One region of the Soonwooa purpurea genome, then DNA from elsewhere that is predicted to be linked to it. Evidence: riboswitches for the same ligand, from Rfam matches in the RefSeq annotation. Region 1 holds a riboswitch; the other holds the start of a gene.
What was found. A riboswitch is a leader RNA that binds a small molecule or an ion and turns the genes downstream of it on or off. The one in region 1 is predicted to bind cobalamin.
Positions count from the first base shown of each region.

Region 2: linked by a shared signal. The riboswitch ahead of ACVFVN_RS04435 (T9SS type A sorting domain-containing protein) and the one ahead of ACVFVN_RS09210 (TonB-dependent receptor plug domain-containing protein) in region 1 are both predicted to bind cobalamin.

Region 1 covers NZ_JBSSMA010000008.1:99,099-102,530, forward strand. The annotation lists gene mutY (A/G-specific adenine glycosylase) at 14-1,051, shown strand; cobalamin riboswitch at 1,077-1,261, shown strand; gene ACVFVN_RS09210 (TonB-dependent receptor plug domain-containing protein) at 1,291-3,111, shown strand; gene ACVFVN_RS09215 (YncE family protein) at 3,123-3,432, shown strand, end outside.
Region 2 covers NZ_JBSSMA010000003.1:202,474-205,905, forward strand. The annotation lists gene ACVFVN_RS04430 (SPFH domain-containing protein) at 1-500, opposite strand, end outside; gene ACVFVN_RS04435 (T9SS type A sorting domain-containing protein) at 593-1,705, opposite strand; cobalamin riboswitch at 1,802-1,986, opposite strand; gene ccsA (cytochrome c biogenesis protein CcsA) at 2,068-3,432, opposite strand, start outside.

The DNA.
Region 1 (3,432 bases):
ATAAAACATATTTTTGAAAACTTACAAACAAAAGACTGACTTTCTTTATATTGGCAGTAAGCTACTTATATGGTATCATACTAATAAAAGAGACTTGCCATGGCGCAAAAATACAAATCCTTATAATATATGGATCAGCGAAATTGTCCTTCAACAGACGCAAGTGAAACAAGGACTTCAGCATTATATTAATTTTGTAGCGCGGTTTCCCAACGTGCAAAGCCTTGCAAATGCCGATGAAGAGGAGGTTTTGTTGTATTGGAAAGGCTTAGGTTATTACTCGAGAGCGCTTAATCTTCACAAAGCTGCAAAACAAATTATAAATGATTATGACTCCGAATTTCCCAATCAATATTCTCAGCTTTTAAAATTAAAAGGCGTTGGGAAATATACGGCTGCAGCAATCGCCAGCATTGCTTTTGAAGAAAAAATCCCTGCAGTAGATGGTAATTTTTACAGAGTTTTGTCGCGGCTATTTGCTGACGATTTTGATATTTCTAATTCTAAAGCATCACAATATTTTTCTCAGTTGGCGGAATTGATTATGCCAGACGATAATCCTGGTTGTTTCAATCAAGCCATGATGGATCTAGGATCCGCAATATGTAAGCCTAAAAATCCTATGTGTGGTGATTGTCCTTTGCAGGAAGATTGTCGCGCTTTTGCGGTTGGGGAAATCGAACAATTCCCAGTTAAATTGAAGAAAACGAAAGTCGAAAATTTGACATTGACATATCAATTTATTCATCACGATAATCAATTTTTGGTCAAGCAACGGGATACTTCCGATATATGGAAAAAATTGTTTGAGTTCCCAAAAAATATTGATCTGAGTGATTTTCCCCATGAAGTTGAAAGCGAAAAATTAATTCGGCATAAGTTGACGCATCGTAACTTAGAAATTTCAATATTTAAAATTAATATTCCAGATTTTTCTGATTTTGAAAATTTAAAAAAAGAATTTGTTTTTTTAAGTTTAACAAAAGATGAAGCCGATCAAAAATCGTTTCCAAAACCGCTTCATGATTTTTATGTGAAATATTTTTCATAATCATTTGATTTAAAAGAAAAACTTTATTTATTTTTGCATTATTGGTTTTCGAAAATCATATTTCGAAATTAAAAGGGAATGAAGTGTGAGTCTTCAACTGTCCCCGCAACTGTAATTCGCGAACAAAAGATGTCATCATTAACCATTGTTAACACGAGAAGGGATGCCATCTGCGAAAGTCAGGAGACCTGCCAATATTAACAAAAAATAATGAGGCTTTCGGGAGAAAAGCGGTTGGTATGAAGCATTTATATTTTTCTTTTTCGTTCTTTTTTTCGGTAGTAAGTTTTGCGCAAGAAGCAGTTATTGACACTGTTTTTATCGATCAGCAACTTCCCAAAGCAGAACAATTTTCCAAAATCCAAATTGTGAAATCCGATGAGATCCTCAAGAATGCAACATCGCTTTCAGAATTTTTAAGTTTTCAAACGCCAGTTTATATTAAAGAAAATGGGCGCGGAATGGTGTCTTCGCCTTCTTTTCGTGGAACTACCGCGCAACAAACCGCTTTTGTCTGGAATGGCATTAATATTAATTCTCAGTTTTTAGGTCAAGGTGATGTTAATAATATAAGTCTATTAGGCTATGATAATATTGCGATTAAATACGGTGGCGGAAGTATTTTGTATGGTTCTGGAGCGATTGGCGGCTCGATACATCTCAACAATTTGTTTTCATATAACAAAGGATTTAAAAATCAAATCTTTGCAGAATATGCTTCCTACGGGACATTTAATTCATTATTAAAAACTAATTATAGCAATGATAAATTGAGTGTTCAGTTTTCTGTAAATCATAATCAAAGTGATAATGATTTTGAGGTTGAAGAACAATATTATGTCAATAGAAATGCAAAATATAAAAATACGGGAATTAACCTCGGTTTTGCGCTACGACTAGATCACCACAACGAAATCTACTCACAAAGTCAGATTTTTGATGCGGAACAAAATTATCCTTTGTTGTCTGAGTTTTCCACGCCAAGTAAATATTTGAGTCAAACTTTTCGAAGTCTTGCTGGTTGGAAGTTGAAAACCTTGAAAATAAATAATGATGTGAAAGTGGCCTATCTCACGGATGATTATCAGTATTTTATGAATTCTAAAATCCCTTCCACAAAATCTGGCGGCGGAACCAAACAATATTTAATTAAAAACGATTTTAATTTTAAAATTAATTCTGATTCGGAAATCAATTTTTTAGCTGAAGTTAGTAAAATTGAAGCGCTTGGTTTTGAAACTGGAATTAGCAATGTTTCTCGCCATCAAGGTTTTGCAGCTTTGTTGTACAGAAATTATAACATCAAAAATTTTGATTGGGAAGTTGGTATTAAAAAGGAATTTGTAGAACATGTCAGCAGTCCGTTTTTGTTTTCCGCGGCAGGACATTATAAAGCTTCGGATTTTTATAATGTCAAAATTAGTGCATCAAAGAATTTTCGAGCGCCAACTTTCAATGATTTGTATTGGGAGCCTGGAGGAAATCCAAGTTTAAAGCCGGAAACTTCGTTGCAATTTGAGTTTTCACAAGAACTAAAATGGAAGTTTTTACATGCAAGTGTGACGCCATATTTTATGGATATCAAAGATATGATACGTTGGATTCCTGGTGCAAACGGAATTTTTCAGGCAGAAAATACCGAACGTGTGAAATCTATGGGGATTGAAGCACAATTGGGCGCCGAGCAGAAGTTTGAAGATTTTAGTTATCGCACATTTTTCTCTTATGCTTATACAAAATCGGAAGATCAGGCACGAAAAAAACAATTGCCCTATGTACCTTTTCATAAAATTAATTTGGGCGCGGATTTTAGTTATAAAAGGATAGGATTACATTTGCAAACCATTTGGAATTCCAAAATTTTCAGTGATGCAGATGAGTCAAAGATGTACACGATGGATTCGTTTTATGTTATTAATCTTGGTTTGGATATTTCCGTTTTGAAATCGTTGAAACTTGGATTTAAAGTTAATAATCTGACATCAGAAGTGTACAGAACAGTCTATGGCTATTGGATGCCGAAGCGCAATTATGCCGTTAATATGAATTTTAATTTTTAAAAATAGTTATTATGAAAATCAGAAGTTTGCTAGCGAGCATGTTTGCCGCAAGTTTGCTGTTTATGACAGCTTGTAAAGATGATCAAGAAGTCATCGTTGACAACGGCGCTTACGAAGGTGGCGTTTTGGTAAGTGTAGAAGGTGGGTACAATAAAAATCAAGCGGAAGTGTCTTATATTTCTTCTGATTTGTCGCAAGTTGCGCAGAATATCTATGCCCTGAATAATGACAACCAAGTTTTAGGCGATGTTTTACAGACAATTGCTGTTAAAGATGATAAAGCTTTTTTGGTAGTCAATAATTCCAATAAAGTTGAAGTTG
Region 2 (3,432 bases), on a different contig from region 1:
TTTTCGTCTTCTAAATTGTCGTAAGGAAAACTTACCGCCAAGTGTCTCACTGCAGCTTCACTTTGCGTTTTAACGTATTCTAAATAGCGTTCTACATCGAAAGCAGCTTTGTATGTATCGCCGACTTTCCAAACGATAACGGCACCTATTTCGATAGGATTTCCCATTTTATCGTTTACTTTAAGCGTTTGACCTTGCAGGTTTTCTGATCTAAGACTCATCCTTTGCGATGAATATAAAGGATTGATAAAGAATAAGCCATTATCTTTTACTGATCCAACATATTTTCCAAAGAAATTAAGAACGCGCGAATGATTGGGCTGAATAATCATTAAACCTTTCATAAAGAAAAATGACAATAAGACCGCCAGAACAGCAATAACAGTCAAAAAAGGATTATAATCGATAGAATAGATAAACAATCCTATTCCTCCAAAAAATAAAACAAGGCTTATTAATAAAGCAATGTAACCAGACATGGGTTTTAAAACTTTTTCCATAGTATTAAAATTTTGATATTAATTTGATATCATAAAGATATAAAAATTTTAATTATAAAACAAAAAAAACGCTACAAGAGCGTTTTAAAACATTACAGCTTTATAAAACTATGTGATGTTACTTTATTCTTTGTTTTAATAATCAAAATATAATTTCCTTTCGGTAGAAAATCTACATTTATCGCAGAATCTCTCAGACTATCACTTTTTAAAATCTTACCTGATGTATCAAATATTTGATAATCAACAATAAAATCAGCATTGCGCACATTAATTATGTTATTAACAAGACTCGGATAAATATTGATCGCCTTATTCTCAAAATCATGTGTTGACATGGTGGCACAATTATCCTGAACAAATGTACCCGATACAACTACAATACTATCATTACAATCTTTTTTTATCAGGTTAAATCCTGTATTAGCCTCAATATTAATTAGTGTAATATTATTGACAAAACCGTCCATAAAATCAAAGGATATCAACTGATTGTTTTTTACAAGAATGGTTTTTAACAATGGGTTATTACTAAATCTTATGTTTGACAAAATATTAGATTCTGCTGAAAACCAATTTAGCTTCGTAAGTCCTGACAAGTTAAGACTGGTCAATTGATTCCCATTGATGTATATACGTTCTAGATTAATGTTTTGCGAAAAATTGAGATTGCTTAGCTGATTGTTAACCAAAAATAGACGTTGCAAATCTTTCAATTCTGACAAATCTATACTAGTCAATTGATTATCATTAATGTATACAATTTTAAGTTTAGAATTTGTTGGAAAGATAACTTCCGACAATTGGTTATTGTTAAGCTCCAAGTTGGTAAGATTGCTTAGTGATGAGATATCTAGCGTACCAACAAGTTTATTTTTTCGGAGATTAAGCGTTGTGAGTTTAGTATTTTGTGATAAGTCAATCTTGTTAAGATTAATCAAATCTCCAAGATTAAGCTCTGTTAAGTTGGTAAAATACTCGATACCTGTTGCATCATAAATATTAGGATAATTGGCGAGGTTTCTGATAGATGTTAGACTTTTTGCTTCATCTTGAGAAATTTGACTGTCCTTGTTGCTATCTACCGCAGGGTAAGCTTTGATAATTGCCGCTTTAAAGTTAGCATCTGGAAAGTTAATGATTTGCGCATTGGCAAGATTTGCGACCATAACAAAACCGCTGAGAATTGTAAAAAATCTCTTCATAAGTATAAAATTAAATTAGTTTAACTCCCGAAACCACAGGGATATACTCATAAAGAGTCTTTATGAAAAAACAAAAATGTTCTTCACCTTTATCCCCGAAAGTATCAACATTAGGCAGGTCTCCTGGCTTACATCATGATGTCTTCCTTCCCAAATTTTTGTTCAGTGGACTCAAAAAATGACATCAAGTTTTTTAGTATACAGTTGCGGGTACAGCTCAGGTCTTTAACCTGATTCCCTTTTCATAAAGTAAAACTTTAACCTAATTGCTGCAAATATACGATAAATAAAGCTTTTTCTGGTAAAACAAAAAAAAGACACATCCGAAAATGTGCCTTTAATATATTTTAAATTATACAGAATTAAGGTTCTACATCTGTTCTTTCATCTTTTTTAATATGAAGACTTTGGTGGAGCTTCTTGTATTTAATATAAGAAATTAATGTTAGAGTCAACATAAATGCCAATCCAAGATATACCCAAAGTGGTATAGGAATCGCATCTCCTTTCGCATACGAGTGAAGTCCTGTCAAATAATAATTAACGCCGAAATAAGTCATCACCATAGAACAAAACGCAAACATGGTCATCACATGGAAAAGATGTCGTCCTCGTAATCCAGGAACCAATCTCATGTGTAAAACAAAAGCATAAACCATAATGGAGATAAACGCCCAAGTTTCTTTCGGGTCCCAGCTCCAATATCGCCCCCAACTTTCGTTAGCCCAAACACCACCTAAGAAGTTACCAACTGTTAAAGCCAACAGTCCTATTGTTAAAGACATTTCGCTGACAATAGCCAATTCTTTTATAGTCGTATCATTGTGTTTTTTGAAAATATTAGGCGTTGCTATGATATAGAAAAATTGTGATATAACAGCAATCAACATAGATAACGAGAAGAATCCATAACTGGATGTAATAATTGCCACGTGAACAATTAACCAGTAAGATTTAAGCACCGGAACCAAAGGTGTAATTTGTGGATCCAGAGCTGCCCCACCGTGGGCAAAACCCATCATAATAACCGCCACTAAGAATCCCGCTGCAGGAATCAAAGCATTTGAGTTTCTGTACAAGGCAAAACCTGCAGTAATACCAACCCAAGAAATAAAAATAATTGCTTCGTAGCCATTACTCCATGGTGCATGACCAGAAATATACCATCTTGCAATAAGACCTAGGAAATGTAAAACATAACCAACGGCACCAAGATAAATTAAAGTTTTAACAACTTTATGCATAATTTTACTTGGTTTAAACAATTCTATAAATGCTAAAATTAACAGCAATCCTCCAAGAATAGTATAGAAAATCAACAACTTAAAGTTGATATCAATTTTGTTCATGAAAACTTCCAACTCAATTTTTGCATCTGGCGGAATAACTTGTTTTCCCCATTTATGTTGATAAGCTTCAACTTTTGCAAGCTCTTGATCTGCTTTTTTCCAATCGTTATTTTGGGTTGCCATAAGAACCGATGACAAATATGGACCTAAAACTTCTTGCGCATTTTTATCTGCCTCAAAATCTGGCGTCATTACAGAATTCCATGTATGATTAGCATCGTTCTGAACAGGAATCGTACGGAAATACTGATAAGACATCAAAGCATTAAGCACCTGGACTTTATCATTAAGCTTGATAACAGCTTCATCAAATTTGCTCTTATCAACTGGTTTTTTGCGGAATGCTGCATTGTATTCGTCTTCTAGTACGAAACGTAA